DNA from 2 places in the Lachnospira hominis (ex Hitch et al. 2025) genome. Region 2 is predicted to be linked to the other one. Evidence: a T-box and tRNA genes for the amino acid it is inferred to sense, from the RefSeq annotation. Region 2 holds a T-box; the other holds one or more tRNA genes.

Region 1 (21,685 bases), on a different contig from region 2:
GTAATTGGAAGCATTATAATCAGGATACTTAAATGGTGCATATACGTCATCCTTAGGTGCGTCATCCTGTGTGTATATGTACATAGAGTCATAATCCCATGTGACAATTTCGTCGCGGGCGTCACCGTAAAGATTTACAGCCTCGGCACACAGGGTAGGATGTCCGTCATCAGGAAATCTGACGACCTGAATACCGTTTCCGTCAATCATGCCGCCTCGCTCAATATCGGCATTGAGCAGGATAAAATCCTGACCGTCGCCAGTCCAGTTGACAGGAGTTAAGAGATTGCCGTTAAGTTCATTTTCCATTTCCCACAGCTGATTGCCTTCGCTGTCATAGAAATATATAATTCCCTGATGTCCCCAGAAATTAACAACAACCATTTCATATCCTGGGCGGTCCGGGAGATAATTGGCGAGACTGACACGCTGTGCATGACCGATGCCATCCTTTTTAAGAAGATTTCCATTAAAATCACTTATCAGGAAACCTTCTTTTCCGGCAACGCAGGCAAAAAATTTAGTGCCCTTATGCGGACCGGACTCAAATCTGCCCGGAACAATCTCATCAATATGGTCTTCTTTGACAGGCATTGTCCACATTTTATTTCCGTGGCAGTCAAGCATGTTATAACCGACTAAAAGCTCATCGTGTCCATCACCATTAATATCGATTGCAAAAGGAAAATGTCCCGTATTTTTATCGCTCTGGAAATGCCACATAACCTCAAGGTTATCATTTAGGGCATAAACTCTGCAATAACGGTCCTTAATAAGAATATCGCGGGGTTTTTCAAGACCACGGAAATTGCATATACGCATGCCGTCAGGATTAATTCTGTCAAATGCATATATTTTATCAGGAACACCTATAATAGTTCCGTCTTCTTCAGACGTAGAGAAAGGCGTTTTAGCCCGTTTTTTAACTTCACCGGTTCTTCCGTCAAGAATTAAGACTTCAAAATTCTTGGCGGTGATAACTTCATCAAAACCATCACCATCAATGTCATATATCTGCATAGGCATATCGGCAGATATCGTTCCGATGTCGTGGTTATCTGTTGGTTCGCCATGCTGCCATAATATATTTCCGTCAAGGTCGAATGCAGTGAGACAGCTTATCGTTCCGTAAGCATCACGGTTTACACGTTTCTGGCACTGTGCCATAACCATCTGGTACTCACCATTGCCAAGAAGATGTCCAAAACGGAGTTGTCTGCCTGTGCCACAGCCTTTGAGGTCGATTTTTTTAAGAAGCTTCATCTTAGGATATTTAGCCTGTGCTTTTTCACATTCAGCTTTATAGGCATTTCTTGCTGCGTCAATAGAGGCAGCAGTGCTTTCAGAAGTTGTAACATTTACAAAGCCAAATTGTGCGGGTATAGTTGCAGTAATGGCAACTTTTCCACCTTGTGCGGCATATTCTGTATCAAGGTCAAAATATACTTTATCATCAACACTACATATAACGTGGCGTCCTTTAATATCGGCTTTGAGTACATAAGTGTCATCACAGTTGTAATCAAAAGGCACTGAAGCGATAATAGTAACTTCTTCTTTATGGCGGTATTCAAGTCTTAATTCATGCTCTTCAAAAACGAGAACAAGAAGATTTGCTGAATTCTGACAGCAAAATCCGATACCTGCATTGCCCCATTTTGTTGTGAACATACGCACGCCTGCAGTTATAGTGTAATCACGCCAGAACCGGTCGCCGCTTGTAAGCATTGGAAAAGTGCGGTGTGGCTTGTCATTGCGGATACGCATCTGTTCCATATAATGTTTTCCATTATATTCAGTAATAATCCATGATGCACCCTGTCCGTTATAAGTGTGGTTACACACGGGGTCATACCATTTTCCATAATATCCGGGATAGTGGATAAAATGATATTCGCCCATTGCCGAATGATTTTTGTCATATGGGAATTCACCAATAGCAAAATTCTTAAAATCTTCATCAAGTAAAATATAATCTTCCATAATTACCTCCATACTGATAATTTGTAATTTCATTGAAGTAAAATTTTATATTGATTATAAAATGTTTTTTGAAAAATTATTACTGTTTTTTTACCTGTTTTTTGAATTTAAAAGATTTAATGTCGTTATATATATATAAATTTTGACAAATATTATTAACAGTGGTATTATAATACAAAATATATATTAAACCACAGAAAATATTAGAAACGGAGGTACATGCATGACAAGAAACTTATTTAGCAGATATGCTTCTGATGAGAATAATCCTGACTGGGAGAATCATATAGAGCGTGAAACACAGTTGTATCATCGGAAAAGTGACATACGTTCAGAATATGAGAGAGATTATACACGTATATTACATTCACTTGCATACAGAAGATTAAAGCATAAGACTCAGGTGTTTTTTAATATCGACAATGACCATATATGCACACGAATGGAACATGTACAGCATGTTGAGTCAGTGAGCTGTACTATTGCAAAGTTTCTCGGATTGAATGTTGACCTTACAAGAGCAATAGCAATGGGACATGATTTGGGACATGCACCTTTTGGACATGAAGGAGAAGTTGAGTTAACGAGAATACGAAAAGACTTTGGAATGGACAGATTCTGGCATGAAAGAAACAGTCTTAGAATAATAGACAATATTGAACTGCTTGAAGACGATAAGAGCGAGCTGAAAAATCTTGACCTTACGTATGCAGTCCGTGATGGTATAATTTCACATTGCGGAGAGGTTGATGAGAATGGTATTTTTCCAAGAAAAGAAAAAATAGATCTGGATACGTTTTGCGAACCGGGACAGTTCCAGGCGTATACATGGGAGGGCTGCGTTGTAAAAGTTTCCGATAAAATTGCATATCTCGGAAGAGATATAGAAGATGCGGTCCGGATTAATTTTATTGGTGAAAAAGAGATTGATGAGCTTGCAAAGATTTCACAAAAGTATGGTGTTGAAACGATAAATACAACAGTTATAATACATAATTTTATAACAAGCATATGTGAGAACAGCTCGCCTCAACAGGGAATCAGGCTGAGTGATAAATATAATAAAATGCTTAAAGAAATAAAAGATTTTAATTATTCAGCAATTTATAACAATGAAAAATTCAAAGTTTACCGTGACTATGTTGCACTTGTTATAAGAAGTATTTTTAATACACTGATGAAGACATATGATGTTTGTAATCCTTATAAAAGCCTTGATAATATAGATTGCATAAAAAAAGCATATCCTATGCTTGCAGGTGATTTTTACAAACATATCAAAGTATATTCCAATATACAAGGTGATAATGAAAAGTACAAAAATAAAAAGATTTATGGAAATATAGAGACAAAAGAAATATATGCTCAGGCAATAATTGATTATATTTCAGGAATGACGGACAGATACGCGGTGGAGATATTTAACGAATTGTTAAAATATTAAAATATATCTGATGGAGGCATTACATATGGAACTATATGCAGCCGCTCCCGGATGAATTCGATATATTACACTATGTGAGGATAGCAGATGCCAGAAAAAAATCCGATGCTGCCGCTTTCATCATTTGGTGTACCCGATGCGAAGAACACATTGAATATAATTGAAAGTATAATATTTATTTAAAAATTTAAAAATATATGGACATTTTAAAATGTTTGTATTAATGTATATAATACAAACAATACAAAATATGTGAGGCGAAAATTATGATATTAAAGTTAGATATGAACAGTACAGTTCCGATATATGTACAGCTTCGTAATCAGATAGTTATGGGAATCGGACACGGAGAACTGAAAGAGGGAGAGCGGCTGCCGACGGTAAGACAGCTTGCGTCGGATGCGGGAGTTAATACAATGACGGTCAATAAGACGTACCAGATTCTTAAAGCGGAAGGGTATATACAGACCGACAGGCGGCAAGGGGCGATGGTTGCACGCAACATTACCATGAATAAGGAATTTCGTGAAAAGCTTGAATCGGAGCTGGAGCTTTTATCTGCTGAGGCAAGTATTAACGGAATGGATAAGAGTGAATTTATGAAAATGTGTGAAAGTATTTATTCAACGATGAATCCACAGCCGCTACAGGCGTGAGAAAGAAGGTCAGGTATGAGTATAGTATTATTTATGATGTTTTTGTTTTCCGGGCTTATGATAACACTTATTTGCAGATTCACAGTTTTTTCAGAATATGAATATACGCAGGGGATGTATCTTGGAGTGCATATTCCGCCGGAAGAAAAAGGTAGTGAGATAGTCAGGCCATTCATGGAAAAAGAGGTAAAAAGACAGAAGATATTCCAGAATATTAACATGCTGTTATCGGTTTTATTGTGCATACCGGTCTTTTTCTGGGAAGCTGCGTCGGTTATAATATGGACGGTATGGATGTGTACATATATGATAGGATACATGTACATTCTTAATTCGGCACACCGCAGATTATATAAAATAAAGATTCAGAACGGGTGGATAAATAAGAACACTCAGATGATTTATGTGGATACATCGCTTTCGGCAGATGAACGCAGTTTAAAGTCAAATAACAGATATCACATTATTACGATTGCTTCAGAATTTATAATGACAATCCCGTTTATGATTAATAAATCATACAGCAGAAGTGAAGGTTTGATTTTCGCATTAGCTGCAATATCAATTTCTTTAACATGTATGATTTTAAATATATATGTTAATAAAAGAAATACCACGGTTTATAGCGAAGATACCGATATAAACAAGGCCGTTATGAATCTGTCAAGGAAGTATTTCAATGAGGGCTTTATATCATTAAGCGTGTGCAATGCCGCAGCATTTCTGTTATTTACAATATTGTATATGATAAACAGGGAAGTATCTTTTATGTCGATGATGCTGTATATAACTATTCAGACACTTTCAACAATATTTCTTGTGGCGGCGTATCTGATTCTGATAAAAAAGAAAAAAGAACTTCTGTCATCAGATATGAAACCAGTTTATGTAGATGATGATGAATATTGGAAAACAGGATATTATTATAATCCGAATGATAATCATATTCTTGTGAAGAATCGTATGTTTGATGGTAATTATTCATTCAATCTGGCTAATCCCAAAGCAAGATTTATATGCGGCGGACTTTATATAGTTATAATAACAGCTGTAGTGTTTACGCTGGTTGTGTTGCTTCCGTTTTCTAATGTGAAGTTGAATGTGGATATTTCATCAGAAAAAATGAAAGTATCGGCAGCAGGCTACAAATATCAGGTGGACGCAGATAATATAGAGACTATTGAATTGCTTGATAAATTGCCCGGTGAAAGTTTTTACCGCGTAAACGGAGGTTCAACTGATACGTATGATATAGGTTATTATAAAGGTTCTGATACAGGAAAGTGTATGCTTTTCATATTTGACGGATATGAACCCATCCTTAAAATAACAGGTGGTGGAAAAATTGTATTTTTAAATTCAAAAAATGAAGGAGAAGTACAAGACTGGTATGAACAGATAAAAAAGATACGGAATGATATTGATATGAAAGAATAAAAGGCTGATTTTTGGCGAAACAAAAAATACCGCAGACACATTTAATGTCTGCGGTGAAAATAATTCAATATGTTATGTTTAGCATATTACAGTTTGTAATCAACATCAGGGTTTATGGTGAGTGCAACACCGGTTTCAAATGTACCTTTACCGTTTTCGGCAAAAAGTGAAAATAATGTTCCTGTAAAAGTCATTGTACGTGTACCCTCCGTGCTGAGTCCGGCATTAAGTCCCGAACCGATTTCATGGCAGGCAATTTTTGCATTGAGATTCGTTGTATCAGCAAGGGCATAAGAAAAAGTATATTTTTCGCGGTCAGTATCTATTTTTACAAGAAGATTGAGATTTTCATCTTCTTTAGATATAGGAATATGTGCAAGTTCTGCACCCATGTCGTGTATATGTTTATAAAATCCGACATATTTTCCATTTTCATCGCTGCCAACATATATTTCATAGTGATAATCGTTGTTATAGTAGGCAGCAACACCGAATCGTTTTGCTGTACTGTCTTTTATTTTTAATACAGCTTTAAGTGATGTTGTAAATTCCGGCTGCTTAAATGAAAGAACAGTCGGGGATTTACCTGGTTCATTCAATGTTATATCAGTACCTTTAAGTGTGAGACATCCGTTTTTACTGTCATAAATATAATGAGACATATCAGGATTTCTTGTGAACTGCAGGCGTTTGTCAAGAGTATCATTGTGGAAGTCAATATTGACGCTGTGGTCTGCATGTAAAAATGGTCTGCCTGTTGCATCGTCTGTTATTGTATTAGCAATTGTCTCCGGCTCATTTATGCCCGGAAGAGGTGCATCCATTACAAGCTCAATAGTTCCGTTTCCGTTGTATCCGACAACAGGCCATCCGTCTTCATTCCATGTGACAGGTGCAAGAAAGGTTTCACGGCCGAGATTGTGAAGAAGTGCATGGCTGAAGCGTCTTATTCCGAGGAATACAAGCCACCAGTTTCCGTTTGCATCTTCAACAAGGTCAGCATGTCCGGTAGCCTGAATTTCGGATTTTTTATACTCTTTATGAGAAATAATAGGATTGTGTGGACATGGGGTATAAGGACCGAATACATTTTTTGAACGCTGTATTGTTTCGCGGTGAGCATATTCTGTTCCGCCTTCCGCAATCATCAGGTAATACCAGCCGTCTTTTTTGTAGATATGTGGACCTTCTGCACATTGACCGCCGCAGCCAGTGCTTATAAGGTGCTTGTCAGAAAGAATTTCGCCCGTCATCGGATTGATTTTAAATGCAACAATACCTCTTACACCGTTAAGATTACCGGTTGAACAGTAATAACAGCAGTCATCATCATCCCAGAAAAGTGATGGGTCTATACCACCCTGGTCAATCCATGCAGGGTCGGACCAGTCTTTGTTTATATCGTCTGTATGAACAACAAAGTTTCCTTTATCGGTAACATTAGTTGTTATCATATAAAACATTCCTTTGTGGTACCTTATTGTAGGTGCATATATACCACCGGAATTGCGGCAGCCTTCAAGTTCAAGCTGCGAACGTCTGTTAAGGCAGTATCCGGTAAGTTCCCAGTTTACAAGATTGCGGCTGTGATATATCGGTACACCGGGGAAGAATTCAAATGTTGAATTAACAAGATAAAAATCATCGCCAACGCGGCAGATGCTTGGGTCGGGATTGTATCCCGGAATAACAGGGTTTTTAAAAAGCATAATCTTATCACCTCAGAAAAAATATTGTATACAAAATAAAAATTAAAGTACAGTTATATAAAAATACATTTAATAACTTATCTGTAGAATATATTTATTTAAAGATAAATTCAAGGTAAAAGTGTGTCATAAATTATTTAATTTACAGAAAAACTTTTGACAAATCTGATACATAAATTTTGTATGTAACGTGTATGACGCTTATTTTTAATCAGAAATAATTTAATATATGAAGTGCATGGCTGCAAAGTAGTTTACTTGAAATAGCAGTTTATGTATGTTACAATGGCAAAAGCAATAAATTTAATATACGAAAGGCGGATTTGAGCATGAATGACAGATACCAGACACCTCTTGCGGAAAGATATGCGAGCAAAGAAATGCAGTATATTTTTTCGCCTGATATGAAGTTTAAGACATGGAGAAAACTTTGGATTGCACTGGCTGAGACAGAAAAGGAACTCGGACTTGATATTACAGACGAGCAGATTGAGGAACTCAAGGCTAACAAAGACAATATCAATTACGAAGATGCAAAAAAGCGTGAAAAAGAAGTAAGACATGATGTAATGTCACACGTATATGCATATGGACTTCAGTGTCCTAAGGCAAAAGGAATTATCCATCTTGGAGCAACTTCATGTTATGTTGGTGATAATACAGATATTATTGTTATGACAGAGGCATTGAAGCTTGTTCGTAAAAAACTTATAAATGTAATCGGTGAACTTTCTAAGTTTGCAGATAAATATAAGGCACTTCCTACACTTGCATTTACACATTTCCAGCCGGCACAGCCGACAACAGTAGGCAAGCGTGCAACACTCTGGCTTAATGAACTTGTTATGGATTTAGAGGATGTTGATTATATACTTTCAACAATGAAGCTTTTAGGATGTAAAGGTACAACAGGTACACAGGCCTCTTTCCTTGAATTGTTCAATGGAGATCATACGAAAATCCGTCAGATAGATGGAAAGATTGCACAAAAGATGGGATTTGACAAGTGTGTTCCTGTATCAGGACAGACATATTCAAGAAAAGTAGATACAAGAGTTCTCAATGTACTTGCAGGAATTGCAGCGAGTGCACATAAGTTCTCTAACGATATCAGACTTTTACAGCACTTAAAAGAAGTTGAGGAACCATTTGAAAAATCACAGATTGGTTCATCAGCTATGGCTTATAAACGTAATCCGATGAGAAGCGAAAGAATGGCATCACTTGCAGATTTTGTAATTGCAGATGCACTTAATCCGGCTATCGTATCATCAACACAGTGGTTTGAGAGAACGCTTGATGATTCAGCAAATAAGAGAATGTCAGTTCCGGAAGGATTCCTCGCAGTTGATGGTATTCTTGATTTATATCTTAATGTTGTTGACGGACTTGTTGTATACGAGAAGGTTATTAACAGAAGACTTATGTCAGAACTTCCATTTATGGCAACAGAAAATATTATGATGGACGCAGTTAAGGCCGGCGGAGACAGACAGGAACTCCACGAAAGAATCCGTGAGCTTTCTATGGAAGCAGGAAAGAGAGTTAAGCAAGAAGGTCTTGAAAATAATCTTCTTGAACTTATTGCGGCAGATCCAATGTTTGGTGTAACACTTGATGAACTTAAAGCTAAACTTGATCCTTCAAAGTATGTAGGACGTTCAAAAGAGCAGGTTGAAGAATATCTTGCAGAAATTATCAATCCTATTCTTGATGCTAATAAAGAAGAACTCGGAATGACAGCTGAGATTAATGTTTAATATATACATATTCTCATAGCATATGATTTTGCCGGACGCAGTTTACGTCCGGCAAAATTAATTTTACAAAGTGAGGTTAATTGTGGATAATAAAAATAAGACAGACAAGGGACTTTTGGGAAATGAGAAAATAGAAGAAGCTGTTGCAGCACTTCAGCAGGAAACAACGCAGGAAATGCTTGCACACACACTTACCGTAATTAGACGCCGCATGAGAGAAGCCGGTCAGCTGATAGTAGCAGTAGAGCCATCGATGGGAGATAACAATCTTAATATACAGTCAGTTAAGACGGACGACGGAAAATGCTGGTGGATGGCGTTTACAAGTTTTGATGAAGAATTAAAAGGCAGTGGCAGTGTAATGTCAACATTTATGGCAGACATAGAAAAAATGTTCGAGTCAGCTATAAATGCAGAAGGAATAGAAGGCATAATAATTAATCCATGGAATCGTACAATTATGCTTGATAAGGAACTTATACGTATAGTTCTCGGATAATCCGTCAGAAGAAGATTTGACAAATAAAGACAGGAATTATAAAAGCATGAATTTGGTCCCGGCTGCCGTGAAAAAAGAACCCAAAATCGAAAAATGAAAAAAATTGAAAAAAGTTTAAAATAATGCTTGACAACCTCGGATTTATATATTACAATAGCAAAGCAAGTTCGCGAGAGCAAGCAAAGCAAACCGCTTGTACGGAGTGCATGACATGGGATCTTAGCTCAGCTGGGAGAGCATCTGCCTTACAAGCAGAGGGTCACAGGTTCGAGCCCTGTAGGTCCCATAGTTACTTAATTTAATATGGCGAGATAGCTCAGTTGGCTAGAGCACACGGTTCATACCCGTGGTGTCGTGGGTTCAAATCCCTCTCTCGCTACTAATTTAAAAAGAGTTCAGGCGGCTGCCTGAGCTCTTTTTGCTATAGTTCATTTTATGTCAGCACATGTGCTGCAAAGTTCAGATGTTGTATGTGATATAAAGTTGTAAAGCTATAAAGTTCAGATATTGCTTGTAAAATAAATAAAAATATGTTTTACTTAAAAAAGGTATGTGAAATAATAAAAGATGTTTGTAAATAAAGGAGGAAGCGGGCACATGAGAGTTGGAATGGGTTATGACGTTCATAAGTTGGTTGAGGGTAGAAAGCTCATACTTGGTGGTGTTGATATTCCTTATGAAAAAGGACTCCTTGGACATTCAGATGCGGATGTGCTTCTTCATGCGATTATGGATGCACTTCTCGGAGCTGCGGCACTTGGTGATATAGGAAAGCATTTTCCTGATACAGACGACAAGTACAAAGGTATTTCAAGTCTTGAATTGTTAAAAGAAGTTGGAAGACTTTTAAATGAGAATAATTATATAATAGAAAATATAGATGCAACAATTATTGCACAGCGTCCTAAGATGCTTCCTCATATACAGAAGATGAGAGAGAATATTGCGGGCGTTCTTGGAATACAATTAAATCAGATAAATGTAAAAGCTACAACCGAAGAAGGTCTTGGATTTACAGGAAGCGGTGAGGGCATATCTTCTCAGGCAATATGTGCTTTGACATCAGTGTCAAATTATATATATGGTGAGGCGGATATGAAAAACTGTTGTTCCGGATGTAATGGATGCACTAAGTATCAAGAATAGTAAATCAGATTAAAATCGGGAGCAGATATGAAATTTATAAATTTTGTAAAACAGGAAATAGCAGTAATAAAGGACAGAGACCCTGCCATTAAATCAACGATGGAGGTGTTTCTTTATCCAAGTTTTAAAGCTATATTAAAATACAGAAAGGCACATAAGCTTTTCCTGAAAAAACATTATTATCGTGCAAGAAGAATATCACAAAAAACGGCAAGACAGACCGGTATCGAAATTCATCCGGGAGCACAGATTGGTGAAGGACTTTTCATTGACCACGGACATGGTGTGGTAATAGGTGAAACAGCAATCATTGGTGATAATGTAACACTTTATCAGGGTGTTACACTCGGTGGTACAGGAAAAGAGCAGGGAAAAAGACATCCTACAGTTGGTAATAATGTAATGATTGGAGCAGGAGCGAAAGTATTAGGTTCTGTTACAATTGGAAATAACTGCAAGATAGGTGCCGGTTCAGTTGTTTTAAAAGATGTTCCGGATAATGCGACGGTTGTCGGTGTGCCTGGAAGAATAGTAGTTCTTAACGATGTCAGGGTTGCTGATGCAAATGATTTGGATCAGGTTGATTTACCGGATCCAGTAATGAATGACATTGATGAATTAAAAACAGAGAATGATGAACTTAAAGAAAGAATTATACAGCTTGAAGATAAACTTAATGAGTGTAGAAAAGCTAACAGCAAATAACTAAGATGTTTAGTGAAAAAATGTCATGATGGAAATGTCATATAAAATTTAGGAGGAAAATATGAAGATTTATAATACACTTACAAAGAAAAAAGAAGAATTTGAACCTCTTGAAAAAAATAAGGTAAAAATGTATGTCTGCGGACCTACAGTTTATAATCTTATCCATATCGGTAACGCAAGACCGATGATTTGCTTTGATACAGTAAGAAGATATCTTGAATATAAAGGATATGAAGTGAATTATGTATCTAATTTTACGGATGTTGATGATAAAATTATAAAGAAAGCCAATGAAGAAGGCGTTTCAGCAGAAGAAATTTCAACACGTTACATTGCTGAGTGTAAAAAAGATATGGAAGGCATGAATATCAAGCCTGCTACAACACATCCTCTTGCTACACAGGAAATCGGTGGCATGATTGATATGATTCAGACACTTATTGACAAGGGATATGCTTACAATGTCAATGGTACTGTATATTACAGAACAAGAAAGTTTGAAGGATATGGCAAGCTATCAAAGAAAAATATTGATGACCTTGAGGCAGGACACAGAGATATAAAGGTTGCAGGAGAGGACGAAAAAGAAGATCCGCTTGATTTCGTACTCTGGAAACCTAAAAAAGAAGGTGAACCTTCATGGCCGTCACCTTGGAGCGACGGAAGACCGGGCTGGCATATTGAATGTTCAGTTATGGCAAAGAAATATCTTGCAGATGAGATAGATATCCATGCAGGTGGTGAAGATCTTATATTTCCTCACCATGAAAATGAGATTGCACAGTCAGAAGCTGCAAACGGAGTACAATTCGCAAAATACTGGATGCACAATGCATTTTTAAATATTGACAATAAGAAAATGTCAAAGTCACTCGGTAATTTCTTTACAGTGCGTGACATAAGCAAAGAATATGACCTTCAGGTATTAAGATTTTTCATGCTCTCTGCACATTACCGCAATCCTATTAATTTCAGCCATGATTTGATGGAATCAGCAAAAAACGGACTTGAAAGAATTGTTACAGCAGTAGCTAATCTCAAGCATTTATCTGAAAATGCAAAAGAAGGCAGCATGGCAGCAGATGAAGCAGAAAAGATTGCATCACTTAAAGAGATGTATGATAAGTTTGAACAGGCAATGGATGATGATTTTAACACAGCAGATGCCATTTCTGCAGTTTTTGAAATTGTAAAATTTGCCAACTCAAACAGCAGTGCTGAAAATACAAAGGAATATATAGATACACTCGTAAAGAAAATTACAACACTTACAGATGTTTTAGGACTTAAAGTAGAGAAAAAAGAAGAAATTCTTGATGAGGATATTGAGAAATTTATTGCAGAGCGTCAGCAGGCAAGAAAAGACAGAAACTTTGCCCGTGCAGATGAAATCCGTGATGAACTTCTTGCAAAAGGAATTGTACTTGAAGATACAAGAGAAGGTGTAAGATGGAAGAGAGCCTGACACAAAATCTCACTGAGAGTATAAAAAATGTGCTTGGATTAAAGGAAATTTCTCCGGCACAGCTTTCACCGCTTGTTCTTGCATACATCGGGGACAGCATATTTGACCTTGTCATAAAAACGTATCTTTTAGATACAAAGGGAAATATGCAGGTTAATAAACTTAACCGTTTTGCAAGTAATATTGTAAAGGCACAGTCACAGTCAGAAATGATAGGGATTATAGAGCCGCTGTTAAGCCCGGCGGAAGAAGCGGTATACAAAAGAGGACGTAATGCAAAATCATATACATCAGCAAAAAATGCTTCAATATCAGATTACAGAAGAGCTACAGGTTTTGAGGCTCTTATGGGATATCTGTACCTTGAAGGTGAGTATGAGCGTATGATACAGCTTATAAAAGCGGGGCTGGATAAAGAAAAATAGAATTCTTTCTGCAAAATATTAAGAATTTTATCCGCATAATAGGGAGGATTTATGAGATATAAAGAATTCACAATAGAAGGACGTAATTCGGTGCTTGAAGCATTTCGTTCCGGAAAAACAATTGATAAGCTTTTTGTGCTTGATGGCTGTCAGGATGGTCCTGTAAAAAGCATTATAAGAGAAGCTAAAAAGACAGATACTATAATTAATTTTGTGGATAAGGAACGTCTTGACAGGCTTGCCGGAACAGGACACCATCAGGGTGTTGTTGCACAGGCGGCAGCATATGAATATGCAGAAGTTGAAGATATATTAAAGGCTGCAAAAGATAAAGGCGAGGCTCCGTTTATATTTATTCTGGATGAAATAGAAGACCCTCATAATCTTGGTGCTATAATAAGAACGGCCAATCAGGCAGGTGCACATGGTGTAATTATACCAAAAAGAAGAGCTGTAGGACTTACGGCTACAGTTGCAAAGACATCTGCGGGTGCAATTAACTATACACCTGTTGCAAAAGTGACAAATATTTCAAAGACAATAGAAGATTTGAAAAAACAGGGAATGTGGTTTGTGTGTGCAGATATGGATGGAACAACAATGTACGACCTTAATCTCACAGGACCTATAGGGCTTGTAATAGGTAATGAAGGAAGCGGCGTTGGCAGGCTTGTAAAGGAAAAATGTGATTTTGTTGCATCTATACCTATGAAAGGTGATATTGATTCACTTAATGCTTCAGTTGCCGCCGGAGTGCTGGCTTATGAAATAGTACGACAGAGAATGACAAAATAATGCCGCAGCAGATTTATGGAGGCTGAATTGGATTTCAATAAATGCAGTGATGAAACATTGATTGATATATACCGCAAAGGTGACGAAGCGGCAATAGAAGTTCTATTTGAACGGTATAAAGACATAGTCAGAAAAAAGGCAAAAGCCATGTATCTGGCAGGAGGCGACAGTGATGACCTCATTCAGGAGGGAATGATTGGACTTTATAAAGCTGTCAGGGATTATGATGATACAAAGGAGGCTGCGTTTAAGACATTTGCAAGCATGTGCATTAACCGCCAGCTTATCAATGCCGTGACAGTTTCAAACAGAAAGAAAAATATGCCGTTAAACACATATGTGTCGTTCGATATGCCGGCATATCCTGATGAAGATAATGAAACACGGCTTGTTGATATTTTAAAACCTGAATCAGAGCAGAATCCTGAAAAATTATTTATAGACAGGGAGTACAGTGATTCATTCAAAAAAAAGTTGTTTGACAGGCTTAGCAGCTTTGAAAAACAGGTATTGCAGCTGTATATGGAAGATAATGATTACAGGCAGATTGCAATGCTTTTGGGAAAAACTCCAAAATCAATAGATAATGCCATTCAAAGGATAAGAGCTAAGGCAAACAGCATATCTTGACAAAAGATAAAAGCTGTAATAATATAGATTTTGTCTTGCTGATGTAGCTCAGTGGCAGAGCACTTCATTGGTAATGAAGAGGTCAGGGGTCCAATTCCCCCCATCAGCTTTCAGACGGAAACTTTTCTGAAGTATTTTTTAGGACGTTTTACAAAATATACCGCCATATCGGATTGATTTTCCGGTGTGGCGGTATTTTGGCATATGCAGGCAGATGAAGTGGAACGATTAATTTATTTGAATATATTGAACTTATTTGATTACAGCAGCCTGATAAAAGAATTTCTGGTAATAATCAGTAAATTCATCTATTGTATGTGTTACAATTCCATAGGTCGGGTCGGCAAAAGTTACCGTCCTGTCTGTAAGGTTGTATCCGGATAGAACAACACAGTGTTCATATGACGGCCATGAGAAATACTCTCCGTCAGAAAGGGGAACTTCGCGGTAAGTGATGTCTTTTACAGAATAATCGTATGAAGTCCACACAATAACCGGATTGCCTGCGGCAACATATTCAAAAAGTGAATGTACAGATGAGTAACTTATTACATGAGCCGTCAAATTTGAATTATTATTTTTTAAAAATGAATTTGCTGCAGTTACAATAGCTGGTGCAAAACATCCGCTTCCGTGTTCGTCCCATGGTGAACCGAGAAAATAATCTATAAAGCATCCGGCATCAGCGGTATCACGCATCGGCAGGTAATTGGTTGCAAGAATCTCTTTGTCAACATTAAAGCCGTAAAAATGAAGAACCTCGGCGAGCGATGTTATCTCACATCCTGTAGGAAGATCGGGTTCCTGGCTGATGAAAGGAACATCTAGCTGCATTTTTGATGGGATGTTCCGGCTGCTTTCGGCCGCGGTTGTGTATTCGTGTTTATCAGAGTATACATAATCAAAATCCTGTGATGAAGTTTCTGACGTGGCAGATACAACAACAGAGGCATCGTTTTTATTTTTATCTTTTGATGAATCCAGATACATAGTAACAACAAAAATAAGAGCTGCGACTGATGAAATCAGGATTATGATTTTTAAAATATTTTTTTTGGCTTTTTTCACTTACAAAAATCTCCAATTCAAGTATATAGAATGATTAGAAAAATATATTTATTTTCATTATATACATAATAATGATTGATTGCAAATCCAAAGATGTGGTATTATACTAAAGTGTGGTTGTAAAACCCGGATTTAAGTATATATATGCAGGCTGATATAGATAAATATCAGCGGAATGGAGGAAATATGGTAAAAGCTATCGTTGGCGCTAACTGGGGTGACGAAGGTAAAGGTAAGATTACAGATATGCTTGCTGAGGAATCTGATATTATTGTAAGATTTCAGGGAGGAAGTAATGCAGGACATACCATTATCAATGAATACGGTAAATTCGCACTTCATCTTCTGCCATCAGGCGTTTTCTATAATCATACAACAAGTATTATTGGCAACGGCGTTGCTCTTAATATTCCATACCTTATCAAGGAATTAAAGAGCCTTACGGACAGAAATGTACCTATGCCTAAGATTCTTGTATCAGACAGGGCACAGATTCTTATGCCTTATCATGTTGATTTTGATACATATGAGGAGGCAAGACTTGCAGGAAAGTCATTTGGTTCAACAAAGTCAGGCATAGCACCATTCTATTCAGATAAATATGCAAAAATCGGATTCCAGGTATGTGAATTATTTGGAAATGAGGATGAACTTAAAGATAAAATAGCTAACGTATGCACACTCAAAAATGTTATGCTTGAGCATTTATATCATAAGCCGCTTCTCAATCCGGATGAGATATTTAATACTTTAATGGAGTACAAGGAAATGATAGCTCCATATGTGACAGACACATCTGCATATCTTAATAAAGCATTAAAAGAAGGAAAGAAGATTCTTCTTGAGGGTCAGCTCGGTTCACTCAAAGACCCTGACCACGGAATTTATCCAATGGTTACATCATCTTCAACACTTGCTCCTTATGGTGCAATCGGAGCTGGTGTTCCGGCTGCATCAATTCAGGATGTTGTCACGGTAGTTAAAGCATATTCATCAGCAGTTGGTGCCGGTGCATTTGTAAGTGAAATATTTGGAGACGAAGCAGACGAACTTAGAAGACGCGGCGGTGACGGCGGCGAGTTCGGTGCTACAACAGGTCGTCCTAGAAGAATGGGATGGTTTGATGCAGTTGCAACACGTTACGGTGTAAGAATGCAGGGTACAACAGAAGTTGCTCTTACAGTAATAGATGTACTTGGATATCTTGATGAGATTCCAATGTGTGTAGGATATGAAATTGACGGTAAAGTTACAAAAGATTTCCCTACAACACCACAGCTTGAGAAAGCAAAGCCGGTATGGAAAGTGATGCCGGGCTGGAAATGTGATATTCGTGGAATAACAAAGTACGAAGATTTACCAGAGGCATGCAGAAACTATATTGAGGCAATTGAAGATGAAATCGAAGCACCAATTACAATGGTTTCAAATGGTCCTGGAAGACATGAGATTATTCACAGAGAAAGCAGTTATTCTAAATAATCTGATAAGATAAAAGACAGGTGTCAGCTGTCGGAAACTGTGCATTGACAGACGACGGCCGGTGTCATAAAAATAAGACAGCGTTGATAATAAGTCAACGCTGTCTTGAATTATCTTTTTGACAGATATCTGTATACAAGCATCATTGCGTATATTACAATGGGGAATACGATATCTGTAAATATAAGCCCTTTAAAAAGCGTTCTTGCGGTCTGCGTGTCGATAAAAGCAGTTATAAGTGTGACAATTATCAGGACACCCCACAAAATAACAGCGGTAAGGGCAACACCTCGTTTTACTTTTTTCATATTTATTAACCTTTCCGTGATATGAATTAATCATTATCAATTTATATAATAATAGCATAGAAAATAATAATATAAAAGACTTTATATATTAAATATAATTATAGGAGAAAAACAATGGTAAAGAGTGTATTGGAATATCTCGAGAATTCAGCAGCAAGATTTCCTGATAAAAAGGCAGTCGCTGATGACAAAAGCAGCATGACATATTCAGAACTTGTAAATAATGCACGGAATATTGCGGCAGGACTTCTTCCTTACACAGAAAGAAGACAGGCAGTTCCTGTATACATGGACAAGAGCTGTCATACGCTTGCTCTTTTTATGGGAGCTGTAATGGCAGGATGTTTTTATGTCTGCCTTGATCCAAGCCAGCCGGCAGAAAGAATCAATATGATTCTTGAGACGCTTGAGGCGAAACTTATGGTCGTTGATGAAAAATCAGCAAAGAAGCAGGCGAAGCTTGGTTTTGATGGCCCTGTTCTTAATATTGACGAGCTTATGACACATGAAGTGACAGAAGAAGAGAACGAAAAACTTGCACAGATAAGAAGTGAAGCTTTAGATATTGACCCGTTGTATTCAATATTTACATCAGGCTCAACAGGTGTTCCTAAGGGGGTTATAGTAAATCACCGTTCAGTCATAGACTTTATAGATTGCTTTACAGATACATTTAACATCAGTGAAAATGATATAATTGGCAATCAGGCACCATTTGATTTTGACGTATCAGTAAAAGATATTTATTCAACATTAAAATGCGGTGCAACAATCCAGATTATACCTAAACAATTATTTTCATTTCCTACAAAACTTCTTGATTATCTTGATGACAATAATGTTACAACACTTGTATGGGCTGTTTCGGCATTGTGTATAGTTACAACTTTAAATGGCTTTGAGTACAAGGTTCCGTCAAAGATTAATAAAGTAATTTTCTCAGGTGAAGTTATGCCGATAAAACATCTTAATCTCTGGAGAAAAGCATATCCGGATGCGATGTTTGTTAATGTATACGGACCTACAGAAATCACATGTAACTGCACATATTATATAGTTGACAGGGAGTACGAACTTGACGAGACACTTCCTATGGGTAAAGCATTTCCTAATGAGAGAGTATTCCTGCTTGATGATGACGATAATATTATCACTGAATCACAGCCGGGTACAACAGGTGAAATTTGTGTTTCAGGAACAGCAGTGACAATGGGTTACTATAACAATCCGGAAAAGACAGATGCAGCATTTGTTCAGAATCCTCTTAATAACAAATATAATGAAATAATATATAGAACGGGCGACTTAGGATATTATAACAATGACGGTCTTATGTGCTTTTCATCAAGAAAAGATTTCCAGATTAAGCATATGGGACACAGAATAGAGCTTGGTGAAATTGATATGGCAATCAACGCAGTGGATGATGTCGTAAGAGCATGCTGCATATTCCATCAGGACGCAAATAAGATTCTTGGATTCTATGAGGGAGCTGCAGATAAAAAGACTATTACACATGTTCTTATGCAGAAACTTCCAAAGTTCATGATTCCACAGGAATTTATCCAGGTAGAATCCATGCCTATAACAAAGAATGGTAAGATTGACAGAAAACTTCTTCTTGAAAATTATATCGGAGGCGAAAATGCTTAGTATAGAAAAAATAACACAGCTTGCAAAAGAAAATTCAACACCGCTTTATATATTTGATAAAGATGAGCTTGCAGACAGAATTTCATCAATAAAGAGAATAGTAGGAGATGGCGTCACAATATGTTATGCCATGAAGGCAAATCCGTTTCTGCTCGATGCGGCAAAAAAGCTTAATGTGAAATTTGAGGTGTGTTCACCGGGCGAATTTTCAATATGTGAGCGTGAAAATATTAATATGTCGGACATAGTTCTTTCCGGTGTCAACAAGGAAAAACATGATATAGAACATGTCATGGACGACTGCGGCGGTGTAGGAATGTATACAGTTGAGTCAGTAAGCCAGTTTGAACTTCTCAATGAATGTGCGGCAAAAAGAAATATTACAATACCTGTTCTTTTAAGAGTTACAAGTGGCAACCAGTTCGGACTTGACGAAGCTGAGGTTGAAAGACTCGTCTCACACAGAGAAAACTATCCTAATATTGATATACACGGAATCCAGTGTTATACAGGTACGCAGAAAAAGAAAATTGACCATATCACAAAAGAACTTGAGTGGCTTGACGGAATATGTGATATGTTAAAAGAAAAATATGGTTTTAATGCAAGGGAGCTTGAATATGGACCTGGACTTCCTGTTTCATATTTTGGCGAAGATGCTTTCAATAATTCGTATGATATGTTAAAAGAGTTTGCCGAGTATCTCAAACCGCTTAAAAGTAAATACAAGATAACACTTGAGATGGGTAGATATATTGCCGCAACATGCGGAGTATATGTGTCATCAGTTGCTGATACAAAGACTAACAAGGGCCAGAACTACTGTATAATTGATGGTGGAATTAACCACGTTAATTACTATGGACAGACAATGGCAATGAAAGTTCCGGCTTATACATTTGTGAAAGCCGACGGCACAGCTGCGGCAGGCTATGGTGCGAAAGATTACGGCACAGAACCTGAAAAATGGACAATATGTGGTTCACTGTGTACAGTTGCTGATGTAATTGTAAAAAATCTTCCAATAGGAAAGCCGGAATCAGGCGATATGATTATTTTTTATAACATCGGTGCATATTCTGTTACAGAGGGAATTTATCTGTTCCTGAGCAGAAAAATGCCTAAGATTATAGCATACAGCGAAAAAGAAGGAACGAGTTTATACCGTGATTTCAAATTTTCGGATAAGATTAATTCGAGAGAAGATCTTATTTAATAGATTATTAATATATAATTCACTTTCATTTTTCAAAAATGTGCTTGACTAACACAGGAAGATGTTATATTTTAAATTCGATATACTAAAGGGGTAAATATAAAACCCTGTTTGGTCGATATAATTTAGTGAAAGAAAGGTCAGGATTTTTATAATGGATCAGTTAATGGACATTTTGACAGAAGTTAATGCAGACGTAGATTTTGAAACATGTGATACACTTATCGATGATGGTATTCTCGATTCTTTTGATATCGTATCAATCGTTGGTGAGCTTAATGACACATTTGATATTGAGATTACACCTGTTGACATTGTTCCTGAGAATTTTAATTCTGCAGAGGCAATGTGGGAGATGATTCAGAGACTTCAGGATAACTAGGATATGCATTAACGTGACATGAGGCAGATAATGCCGCCGTATTTGTTTATGACAAGGAGGAATTGATATGTCAGGTTTTAATTTGTATACTTCTAATTCTATTTCAACTTTATTTTCTTCATTGGGAAACAGAAGTAATGGAAGCACAATATTTTCCGGGCTTGATTATTCAACATTATCAAGCATCCATAATGGCTCATATAAAAAGCTTCTTAATGCTTATTATAATAAAACAGGCAACAAAGATGCTGTTTCAAGCATAACAGCAGGAAAGACTGATGTTAAGAAAACAGATACCAATGCTGTAAGTACACGTAATAATGCATCTAATGTGAGCGAAGATATTGATACATTAAATAAGAGCGATTTATGGAAACAAAAGGAAATAAAAGCTGAGGATGGCAGCAAGACAAAGGAATATGATAAAGATGCCATTTATAAGGCAGTTTCATCATATGTAAAAGATTACAATCTTCTTGTTGACAGTACAGGTAATTCTGAGAGTTCCTCAGTTTTAAGAACAGCATCAAGTATGGTTAATTATACTAAAGCTAATAAATCGGTGCTTGCTTCAATGGGCATTTCGATTGGTGCTGATAATAAGTTGAGCATTGATGAGAAGACATTTAAAGGTTCATCAATGGCAGCAGTTAAATCTGCATTTACCGGAGCCGGTTCATATGGAAAGAGCGTTCAGGCGAGTGCATCAATGATTTATGGCTCTGCGGCAGCACAGGTTGCCAAACAGTCAGGAACAGGATTGTATTCATCAGGAGCATCATATTCATATGTGAATGGTTCTATTTATAACAGTTATTTTTAAATAAAAACAGCGAGAGGAAGCAAAAGACATGGCTTTACTTGAAACTTGGAGAAAGTTAGCATACGAGACAGAGATGAACCAGAATCAGGCAACACA
Region 2 (11,355 bases):
ACAATTAAGAGTTCTTAATCCGTCACCGTATCTTTATTATTATAATTTCGGAAAATTTGAGATAATCGGAAGTTCACCGGAAATGATTGTAAAACAGACAGGTAACAATGTTTATACATGTCCTATTGCAGGAACGAGAAAAAGAGGAAAAACTAAAGAAGAGGATGAAGCATTGGAGCGAGAACTCCTTTCTGATGAAAAGGAAAAGGCAGAACATGTAATGCTTGTTGACCTTGCAAGAAACGATTGCGGAAGGGTATCGCAGATTGGCAGTGTCAAAGTTACAGAATTTATGAGAGTCCAGAGGTATTCACATGTAATGCATATTGTTTCACTTGTTGAGGGAAAAAAACACGGTTCATGTCATCCGCTTGATATGGTTTCCTCATTTTTACCGGCAGGAACATTAAGTGGTGCACCGAAAATCCGTGCAATGGAAATTATAGATGAATTAGAGACAGTAAGAAGAGGTCTTTATGGCGGTGCAACAGGATATCTTGCATTTGACGGAAATATGAATTTCTGTATAACAATCAGAACAATGATTAAAAAAGGCGATAAGGTATATCTTCAGGCAGGAGCCGGAATAGTTGCCGATTCGGTACCGGAAAACGAATATCAGGAATGCTGCAACAAAGTAATGGCACTTGCAAAAACGCTTGTTGAGGAGGAAAATTTATGATTTTGCTGATTGATAACTATGATTCATTTACATACAATCTTTATCAGTATATAGGTACATTTAATGATGATATAAAAGTTGTAAGGAATGATAAAATTACAATAGAAGAAATTGAAAAAATGAATCCAGAAAGAATCGTCATCTCTCCAGGACCTAAGAGCCCAAAAGAAGCCGGAATATGTCTTGATGTAATAAAAAAATTCGCACCGGCGATTCCGATTCTTGGCATATGTCTCGGACATCAGTGTATAGGTGAGGCGTTTGGAGCAACAATCGACCATGCAAAAAAGATATTTCACGGCAAGCAGTCGCTTGTCACACATACGGGAACAAGCGTGTTTACAGGAATTGATTCGCCTGTAAAGGTGGCAAGATATCATTCACTTGCAATAATACCTGAGACAGTTCCTGACTGCCTTTCGGTTATCGCAAAGACAGATGACGGTGAGATAATGGCTGTGAGACATAAAGAGTATAAAACAGTAGGTCTTCAGTTCCATCCTGAATCAATATATACAGAGCATGGCAAACGAATGATAGAAAACTTTGTAAATGACAGAATTTAAGCGGGAGGAAATGAAATGATTCTTGATGATATAGTAGCTGCAAAAAAGAAAAGACTTGTCCGGCATAAAGAAAATGTAAGTGAACAGGATATGAAAAATCTCGCATTAAATGAAAAACGCGTCCCGATAAGTTTTTATAATGCTTTAAAAAAGCAGGGGCTTTCAATTATAGGCGAATTTAAAAAGGCATCGCCAAGCCACGGAAAAATGAATAATAAAATTGAACTTACGGACAGAATAGACCAATATAATAATGCGGTTGATGCGATATCATGTCTCACTGAAGAAGATTATTTTCTCGGAAATACTGATTATCTTAAACAGATAAGAAAGATTACGAATCTTCCTATTATACGAAAAGATTTTATAATTGATGAATATCAGGTGTATGAGGCAAAAGTGATAGGGGCAGATGCAATACTTCTTATTGCTGCAATACTTGACGATGAAAAGTTCAAAGAATTATATGACCTGGCATACAGCCTTTCACTTGACGTTCTGTGTGAAGTTCATAACGAAGAGGAAATGCAAAGAATGATTAATCTCGGAGTTAAAATAATAGGAATTAACAACCGCAATCTAAAGACATTTGAAGTATCTTTGGATACAACAAAAAAACTCGCTTCATTAGCACCTGAAGGAACGGTTCTTGTATCCGAGAGCGGCGTTTTAGATGATGATGACATAAAAGTTTTGAAGGCAAGCGGTGCCGATGCACTTCTTATAGGAACAGCATTTATGGAAAACGAAAATCCAAAAGGACTCGCGTTGGAATGGAAGGCAATTTATGACGGGAATTAAAATATGCGGAATAAAATATGATGAGGATATTGGGATAATCAATGAATTAAAACCTGATTATGCCGGAATGGTGCTTTTCTTTGAAAAGAGCAAAAGAAATATTGCAATAGACAGGGCAGCAGAAATGATAAAAAAGCTTGATAAAAATATTCAAAAAACTGCTGTTGTTGTTTCACCCGACATAAATCAGATTAAAGCAATAACGGATGTGGGATTTGATTACATACAGATACACAAAGATATGCCTGATGATATTCTTGAAAAAATAACAATTCCGGTAATAAGGGCTGTCAATATGCCTGATGAAATTAACGGTGCAGAAACAGAAAGTAATTTTAATGATGAAATTGAAAAACTGATTAAAAATGACAAAATATATGGCATTCTTTTTGATGCCGGGGTGCCTGGAAGCGGAAAAACTTTCCGATGGCACCGCATAAATGGCATAAAAGAAAAAATAAAATACAGCGGAAAAAAATTTTTTCTTGCAGGCGGGCTTAATCCCGATAATGTAAAAGAGGCGGTATTACAGGTTAATCCTGATGTTGTCGATGTAAGTTCGGGTGTCGAAAAAGATACAGGTGCAGGAAAAGACAGAGAAAAAACAGAAAAATTCATAAAAAATATAAGGAAAGAGCAGGAGAAAAATTATGGATAAAAAAGATAACAGATATTATGGAGAATTTGGTGGACAGTATGTTTCTGAATCACTTATGAATACGCTTGATGAGCTTGAAAAAGCATTTGATGAGGCGATTAAGGACCCTGAATTTATTAAACAGTATAATTATTATCTCAAAGAGTATGTTGGAAGAGAAACACCTCTTTATTATGCAGAACGTCTCAGCGAAAAATATGGCCCGAAAATTTATTTGAAGAGAGAAGACTTAAATCATACGGGAGCTCATAAAATTAATAATGTAATAGGACAGATTCTTCTTGCAAAAAGAATGGGAAAAACAAAGGTTATAGCCGAGACAGGTGCAGGACAGCACGGCGTTGCGACAGCTACAGGTGCAGCACTTTTTAATATGGAATGTACAGTTTTTATGGGGGCTGAAGATATTGAGAGACAGAAGTTAAATGTATTCAGAATGGAAATGCTCGGTGCAAAAGTACAGCCTGTCACAAGTGGAAGTTCAACATTAAAGGATGCCACTAATGAGGCGATAAGAACATGGGCAGAAAGAGCAGAAGATACATTTTATATAATCGGTTCTGCCGTAGGTCCTCATCCATATCCTAAGATGGTAAAAGAATTCCAGCGTGTTATTTCAAAGGAAGCAAGAAAGCAGATTCTTGAAAAAGAAGGAAGACTTCCGGATGTTGTAATGGCATGTGTCGGCGGCGGTTCAAATTCTATCGGAATGTTTGCTGATTTTATAGATGATAAAGATGTGAAGCTTGTCGGAGTTGAGGCTGGCGGACTTGGAATTGAGACAGGAAAACATGCAAGTGCAATGGCACTTGGAGAAGTAGGAATTCTTCATGGAATGAAGACATATCTTTTACAGGATAAAGACGGTAATATTGAACTTGCACATTCAATTTCAGCAGGTCTTGATTATCCCGGTGTCGGACCGGAACATGCTTATCTTCGTGACAGCGGACGTGCACAGTATGTTTCTGTTACAGATGATGAGGCAATGCAGGCACTTCTTGAACTTTGTAAGCTTGAAGGAATAATTCCGGCTATTGAGAGTTCACATGCACTCGCGTATGCTATTAAAGCAGCAAAGACAATGGAAAAGGATAAAATAATTGTTGTATGCCTTTCAGGCCGCGGCGATAAAGATGTCAATACAGTACAAAGATACCTTAACGGAGAGGAGACAAACAAATAATGAACAGAATAGAATCAAGAATGAATTATTTAAAAGAAAATAATAAAAAGGCATTTATCACATATACGACAGCCGGATTTCCGGATATGAAAAAAACTAAAGAAATTATACTTGCACAGGAAGAAGCTGGAATTGATGTAATAGAGCTTGGAATTCCTTTTTCAGATCCTGTAGCTGACGGACCTGTAATTCAGGATGCTTCTGTAAAGGCAATTAATGCCGGTGCAAATCTTGAAAAAGTATTTGTTCTAATGAAAGAATTAAGAGATGAAAAATGTGAAGTTCCAATTCTTTTTATGATGTATTATAATACAGCATATCATTACGGACTTGATGCTTTTGTTAAGAAATGTGCCGAGTGCGGAGTTGACGGCCTTATCATTCCTGACCTGCCTTATGAGGAGCAGGATGAAATTCTTGCAATTATAGATAAAACTGAAAATGCACCTGTATTTATTGAGCTTGTTTCACCTGTTTCAAGAGGCAGAATTGCTAAAATTGTAAAACGCTCAAGAGGTTTTGTTTACTGCGTATCACAGATGGGTGTAACCGGTGGTGATGCACATGATTTTCATAAAAATCTTCATGATTATCTTGCAGAAGTTAAAAGACAGAGTGATGTTCCTGTAATGATGGGATTCGGAATAAAGACAGCAGCAGATGTAAAACCATTTGAAGATGTTATAGATGGTGCAATTGTCGGAAGCCGTTTCATTAAATTGCTTGAGGAGAGTAATTTCTCAACTGAAGCAGTAAAAGATTATATTAAAAAATTTAAGGAAGAGATGTAATAATGGTGACATTACTTGCTAAAAATGCTGTCCAGATAAAATGTGGTTTTGAAAATGCTATTATGACGGGAAATTATGAATGTGCATATGCACTGGGGGTGCTTTGTGCAATAAGCGGTCAGCAGCAGTATGAAAATTACGGAAATATAATAGAATTAAAGAAAAAAGTTTTCGACAATATGGGACAGTTTTCATCCGATGATAAAAAAATAAAAAGAATGGTTGAAATGCTTGAAGGCTATGAACCATCTGAACAAATGGACAATCAGATGGAAGAATTATACAGCTGCGGATTTAAAGACAAAAATGTATAAAAATTAACAAAAAAAATTATAGATGTTGACTTTAAAAGTTTAATAGAGTATATTTTGTTCATGTATTAAAAAAATATTAATTTAGAAAGTATAAGGTGAATGTTAATCTATGATAGCAATGGTAGAAGTGGCAGACATCAATAATGCTTATGGTAATCCGGTAGCAGAATTGGTACAGACTGCCTGCAGGTTTGACAGCCATATTACAGTTTCAAATAATGGCAAGTATATTAATGCTAAGAGTCTTATGGGTATGATGGCGTTTGGCTTAAAGAAGGGCATGCAGGTGGAAATTTCAGCTGACGGTGCAGATGAGACACAGGCAGTTGAAACTATAAAAAATTTTTTAGCATGTAAATAATGCTGGATGAGGAGGTAATCATAATGGGTAGAAAAGCATCTTACAGAAGGAATAATGTAAAGGAAGCAGTTAATGATGAGACTGCTGTGAAGAATGTTGAAACAGTAAAAGAAAAAGTTGAAGCTGTAAAAGATAAGGCGGAAGCTGTTGTTGAGGCTGTAAAAGAAAATGTAAAAGCTGAAGCAGTAAAGGCAGAAGCTGCTGTTACAGCAAAAGCAGAGACAGTAAAGTCTGCTGAAAAGAAAGAAACAGTAGAAGCAGAAGCTGAACAGCCAAAGCCAAGAAGAGGCAGACCTAAGAAATCAGAGACTACTGCAAAAGAGACAGCAGCAAAGGCAAAAACTCCGGTCAAGAAATCAGCTGGCAGATCTAAAAAGAGCACTGAAGCAAAGAAAGAATTTGTTATTCAGTTTGAGGGTAAATCAGTTAATCAGGCAGCAATTATTAAGCGTGTAGAAGCTGATTTAAAGGCACAGAACGTAATAGCAAAAGATATTAAGCTGTATGTTAAGCCTGAAGATAATAAATGCTATTATGTAGCTGATGAAAAAATAACAGGTGATGTTGAACTTTTTTAATAATTAAATAAATATTACATAAAAGGCGGGAGACGTATTGCTGTATATTTTATTTATATGCATCAGTCGTATATCCCGTTTTTTTATGCTTTTTAAATATGTTTTTTTAATATGTTAAAAATTTTCTTTTGAAAATTAATTAATAAAAGTGTATAATATATTACGAGGTATGAAATGCACGGGGATTGATTTGTTTACTTGTCAGAAACGGAGGAATAAAAATGTTTGAAGTAAATGATAAGGTTGTGTATGGAATAGTTGGTGTTTGTGAAGTTGAAGATATTGCAGCACCTCCTATAAAGGGAATTGAAGGAGATTATTATTTTTTACAGCCGGTATATGATGATAAAGGAATAATTTATTCTCCTGTAAATAGTACAAAAGTACAGATAAGAAGTATTATTTCAAAAAATGAATGTGAGAAAATTATTGAGAAGGCAAAAAACTGTGTGAAAGATGAATTACTTAATGAGAAACTTTCTCCGGCAAAGTACGATGAAATTGTAAAATCACAGGATATAGAGCAGCTTATGCATCTTGTAAGACATTTATATAATATTAAAAATGAGCGTGCAAAAGATTTAAGAAAAATGAAATCGGCAGACAGCAGGACTTTATCGCTTGCAAGAAAATTATTATATGGAGAGATTGCGGCAGCATCAGGAAAGGAACTGACAGAAGTTACACATGAGATGGACGCATATTTAGGCATATAGAATTAATGAATATTATTTTTTTATATTACATATATTTGCAATAAGATATTCTTGTGGTGAGCATATGTTTTCCAGTTTTGAATTTGCAAAAAAAAGAATTATTGTCAGAATGATTATATTATTTTTTTTAATTATGGCTATTGGTGCATTTATTATTATTGGATTTTTAACGAAAACGGATAATGTCAATGAATTAAAAAAAACGGATGCTTCAGGCGGCAATGATTATATGTATGACAGAATAGTTGCTATTACATTTGATGACGGACCGTGCAGCAGGACAACAAACAGACTGTTAGATGGGCTTAAAGAGAGAAATGTAAAAGCAACTTTTTTTCTTGTGGGCGAGAATGCAGAATCAAATGAGAAAGTTGTAAAGAGGATGTATGAGGAAGGGCATCTGATTGGAAATCATACATACTCGCATATAAAACTCGATGAATGTAATATTTCAAGTGCAGTTGGTGAAATAAATAAAACAAATGAAATTATAAAAAGTATAACAGGTGAAGATGTGAAATATATTAGACCGCCATATGGTGCATATAGTGACAAACTTCTTTCACATGTTAATATGACTCCTGTGTTGTGGAGTATAGACCCTGATGACTGGGCAACGACAGATACTGCATATGTTGTAAAAAATGTTGTGTATAAAGTTAAAAATGGTGATATTATTCTTTTACACGATATATATGATTCATCTGTGGAGGCGGCACTTGAAATAATAGACCGGTTATCATCGAAAGGATTCGTATTTGTGACAGTTGACCAGCTTATGCTGGATTAATAGTGTAACTTTTTTTGAAAAATGGTTGCTTTTTTTATTTGGTTAGATTATTATTAACTTAATAATGAAAAAATAAATGCAGTGAAAAAGAGGAGTAAGTCATTACTGCCAGAAGAGAGAGCTGTCCACAGGCTGGAAGGCAGCTTTGGAAATGTGTGGCTGAATGTAGCTTTGGAGCAGTATAGCTGAACTTAGAGTAAGCTATAACGGAGTTATTCACGTTAAAGAATATTAATAAGGATTGTACGATTTCCGCTTGATAATCAAAGCGGATTACGGCAATTGAACAAAGGTGGTACCGCGATTATTCGCCCTTTGCAAGGCATAAGCCCTGCAAAGGGCTTTTTTGTGCATATGTCGCAATAATATTTATGCGGACAATGAGAAAAAGGAGAATTTTATGAGCAAGGAATTAGAAAAGAATTATAATCCGTCTGAGATTGAGGACAGATTATATCAGAAGTGGCTTGATAAGAAATATTTTCATGCAGAAGTAGACAGAAGCAAGAAACCATTTACTATCGTTATGCCACCACCAAATATTACAGGTAAACTTCATATGGGACATGCACTTGATAACACAATGCAGGATATTCTTATCAGATTTAAGAGAATGCAGGGCTATGAAGCACTCTGGGTGCCCGGAACTGACCACGCAAGCATTTCAACAGAGGTAAAAGTTACAAATGCACTCAAAGAAGAAGGCATTGATAAGCATGAACTCGGAAGAGAAGGTTTCTTAAAGAGAACATGGGAATGGAAGAAAGAGTATGGCGGAACAATTACAAGCCAGCTTAGAAAAATTGGTTCTTCATGTGACTGGGACAGAGAGAGATTTACAATGGACGAGGGCTGTTCAAAGGCTGTCCAGACTGTATTTATCAATCTTTATAATAAGGGACTTATCTACAAAGGTTCAAGAATTGTAAACTGGTGTCCTGTATGTAATACATCTATTTCTGATGCGGAAGTTGAACATGAGGAGCAGGCTGGACATTTCTGGCATATTAATTATCCGGTTGTCGGCGAGGAGGGAAGATTTGTTGAAATTGCAACAACAAGACCTGAGACACTTCTTGGTGACTCTGCACTTGCTGTAAATCCTAAGGATGACAGATATAAGGATTTAATTGGAAAACAGGTACAGTTACCTCTCACAGACAGAACTATTCCTGTTATTGCAGATGAATATGTTGATATGGAATTTGGTACAGGCGTTGTTAAGATTACTCCTGCACACGACCCTAACGATTTTGAAGTGGGAAAGAGACATAATCTTCCTGAAATTAATATTTTAAATGATGATGCTACAATTAATAATCTCGGTGGAAAATATGCCGGAATGGACAGATACGAAGCAAGAAAGGCTATGGTCGCAGATCTTGATGCACTTGGACTTCTTGTAAAAGTAGAAGACCACGTTCACAATGTTGGTACACATGACAGATGTAAGACAACAGTTGAACCTATGATTAAACAGCAGTGGTTTGTAAAGATGGATGAACTTATCAAACCGGCAGTTGAAGGTGTAAAAAATGGCGATATTGAGCTTATGCCGGCATCTATGGATAAGACATATTTTAACTGGACAGACAATATCCGCGACTGGTGTATTTCAAGACAGTTATGGTGGGGACACAGAATTCCTGCATATTATTGTAAGGACTGCGGTGAGATGACAGTATCAGCTGAGAAAGTATGTACATGTCCTAAGTGTGGAAGCACTAATGTTGAACAGGATCCCGATACACTTGATACATGGTTTTCATCAGCACTCTGGCCATTCTCAACACTCGGCTGGCCTGAAAAGACAGAAGAACTTGATTATTTCTATCCTACAGATGTACTTGTAACAGGTTATGATATTATTTTCTTCTGGGTAATCAGAATGATTTTCTCAGGATATGAGCATATGGGCAAGAAGCCTTTCGGCAAAGTATTATTCCATGGTCTTGTAAGAGATTCACAGGGACGCAAGATGAGTAAGTCATTAGGCAATGGTATTGATCCACTTGAAGTTATCGAAAAGTATGGTGCAGATGCGTTAAGATATACGCTTATAACAGGTAATGCACCGGGTAACGATATGCGTTTTTATTGGGAAAGAGTTGAGGCAAGCCGTAACTTTGCCAATAAAGTATGGAATGCTTCTAGATTCATTATGATGAATGACCCTGATAATAAGATTAAGACAACAGATGAACAGCCGGATAATCTTACTGCAGCCGATAAGTGGATTTTATCAAAGATGAATCATCTTATTGCAGAAGTTACTGAAAATATGGAAAAATATGAGCTTGGTATTGCTGTTGCAAAACTTAACGATTTCATATGGGAAGAATTCTGCGACTGGTATATTGAGATGGTTAAGCCTCGTCTTTACAATGATGAAGATACAACAAAAAATGCAGCAATATGGACATTAAAGACTGTACTTATTGATGCTTTAAAGCTTCTTCATCCTTATATGCCATTCATTACAGAAGAGATTTTCTGCAATATCCAGGATGATGAGGAATCAATCATGATTTCAAGCTGGCCTGTATATGATGAAAAGTTCAATTTCCCTGATGAGGAAGTTGCAATACAGACAATAAAGGAAGCGGTAAGAAATATCCGTAATGTTCGTGCACAGATGAATGTTGCACCTAGCAGAAAAGCTAAGGTTTATGTTGTGTCAGAAGATGCTTTAATAAGAGATATATTTGAAAACGGCAGCGTGTTCTTTGCAACACTTGCATATGCAAGTGAAGTTGCAGTACAGAGCGATAAATCAGGTATACCTGATGATGCTGTGTCAGCAGTAATTCCGGGAGCTGTTCTTTATATTCCGTTTGCAGAACTTGTTGATATTGACAAAGAAATCGAGCGTTTAAAGAAAGAAGAAGGCAGATTAAACGGAGAAATCAAGCGTTGCGAAGGTATGCTTGGCAATGAAAAGTTTATATCAAAAGCACCACAGGCAAAGATTGATGAAGAAAAGGCAAAGCTTGAGAAGTATCAGCAGATGCTTGCACAGGTAAGAGAACGTTTACAGGCACTTACAAAGTAATATATGTAAAACGGCAATTTCACAAAGTTTGTCTTGCACATGATAATGTGCGGAAATGGAGGTTATTATGTCAGATATGCGAAGGATGCATTCAATACCTAATGGTCGTTATTCAATGGAGATGAGAAGCGGAAAGCTTCTCGATGTTGATGAAGGATTTACACAGCTTCTCGGTTATACTGATGAAGATATAAAAAATGGACTTATATTCAAACAGCTTATGCCTGATGTAGAATATAATGAAATAATTGCAGATTTGCGTGCCAAGTTTATAGAGAGCCGTTTTGCATGTTATCAGCATGAAATGGTGACAAAAGACGGAAAGGTTCTTGAGGTTGTTTCTTTTGTAAATATTCAGAATAAACTTTTGGAAGGACATCGTGTATTAGAGGTTGGAATGGCTGATATTACAGGATATACAAAGCCTGTTAAATAGGTTTTTGAGGGACAATAATGGAAATACAGTATTCAGAAAAAGCAAAGTTTTTTAAGCCGAATATTTTTAATATTTTAAATGAGCGTAAAGCAAAGATAGCACAGAAGGGAGTTAAGGTGTACGATTTATTTGTCGGGACACCTGACTTTCCACCGGCAGAGCATGTTATGAAAGTAGTGCAGGAAGCTGCTTTGGATCCTGAAAATTATAAGTATTCGCTTACTGATACACAGGAGTTAAAAGATGCAGTTAAAAACTGGTATGACCGTCGTTATGACGTCACTCTTAATGATGATGAGATTATGTCAATAAACGGTTCGCAGGAAGGATTTGCACATGTTGCTATGACAGTATGTAATCCGGGGGATCTCGTTTTAGTACCTAATCCGGGATATCCGATTTTTGAGGTCGGACCGTATCTTAA

The links. The T-box of region 2 lies ahead of WMO38_RS01425 (valine--tRNA ligase). A T-box ahead of a tRNA ligase gene usually reads a tRNA of that ligase, here a tRNA-Val.
Region 1: it encodes a tRNA-Val, which carries the amino acid that the T-box ahead of WMO38_RS01425 (valine--tRNA ligase) is inferred to sense. The anticodon was not compared.

What each region holds. Positions count from the first base shown of each region.
Region 1 covers NZ_JBBMES010000002.1:185,121-206,805, forward strand. Annotated here, with positions in the region: gene WMO38_RS02855 (hypothetical protein) at 1-1,983, opposite strand, end outside; gene WMO38_RS02860 (deoxyguanosinetriphosphate triphosphohydrolase family protein) at 2,207-3,427, shown strand; gene WMO38_RS02865 (GntR family transcriptional regulator) at 3,694-4,083, shown strand; gene WMO38_RS02870 (hypothetical protein) at 4,099-5,520, shown strand; gene WMO38_RS02875 (glycoside hydrolase family 43 protein) at 5,607-7,229, opposite strand; gene purB (adenylosuccinate lyase) at 7,553-8,989, shown strand; gene WMO38_RS02885 (SseB family protein) at 9,072-9,488, shown strand; tRNA gene WMO38_RS02890 (tRNA-Val) at 9,702-9,774, shown strand; tRNA gene WMO38_RS02895 (tRNA-Met) at 9,794-9,867, shown strand; gene ispF (2-C-methyl-D-erythritol 2,4-cyclodiphosphate synthase) at 10,086-10,634, shown strand; gene epsC (serine O-acetyltransferase EpsC) at 10,662-11,339, shown strand; gene cysS (cysteine--tRNA ligase) at 11,401-12,807, shown strand; gene WMO38_RS02915 (Mini-ribonuclease 3) at 12,792-13,232, shown strand; gene rlmB (23S rRNA (guanosine(2251)-2'-O)-methyltransferase RlmB) at 13,284-14,027, shown strand; gene WMO38_RS02925 (RNA polymerase factor sigma-70) at 14,055-14,657, shown strand; tRNA gene WMO38_RS02930 (tRNA-Thr) at 14,695-14,766, shown strand; gene WMO38_RS02935 (C39 family peptidase) at 14,910-15,725, opposite strand; gene WMO38_RS02940 (adenylosuccinate synthase) at 15,912-17,207, shown strand; gene WMO38_RS02945 (hypothetical protein) at 17,318-17,515, opposite strand; gene WMO38_RS02950 (amino acid adenylation domain-containing protein) at 17,630-19,168, shown strand; gene WMO38_RS02955 (diaminopimelate decarboxylase family protein) at 19,161-20,384, shown strand; gene WMO38_RS02960 (phosphopantetheine-binding protein) at 20,539-20,766, shown strand; gene WMO38_RS02965 (hypothetical protein) at 20,834-21,589, shown strand; gene WMO38_RS02970 (SEC-C metal-binding domain-containing protein) at 21,618-21,685, shown strand, end outside.
Region 2 covers NZ_JBBMES010000001.1:304,607-315,961, forward strand. Annotated here, with positions in the region: gene trpE (anthranilate synthase component I) at 1-682, shown strand, start outside; gene WMO38_RS01375 (anthranilate synthase component II) at 679-1,248, shown strand; gene trpC (indole-3-glycerol phosphate synthase TrpC) at 1,264-2,049, shown strand; gene WMO38_RS01385 (phosphoribosylanthranilate isomerase) at 2,036-2,707, shown strand; gene trpB (tryptophan synthase subunit beta) at 2,700-3,893, shown strand; gene trpA (tryptophan synthase subunit alpha) at 3,893-4,684, shown strand; gene WMO38_RS01400 (DUF3837 domain-containing protein) at 4,687-4,998, shown strand; gene WMO38_RS01405 (HPr family phosphocarrier protein) at 5,108-5,359, shown strand; gene WMO38_RS01410 (DUF6465 family protein) at 5,383-5,937, shown strand; gene WMO38_RS01415 (CarD family transcriptional regulator) at 6,159-6,653, shown strand; gene WMO38_RS01420 (polysaccharide deacetylase family protein) at 6,718-7,443, shown strand; T-box leader at 7,516-7,762, shown strand; gene WMO38_RS01425 (valine--tRNA ligase) at 7,844-10,495, shown strand; gene WMO38_RS01430 (PAS domain S-box protein) at 10,563-10,931, shown strand; gene WMO38_RS01435 (pyridoxal phosphate-dependent aminotransferase) at 10,949-11,355, shown strand, end outside.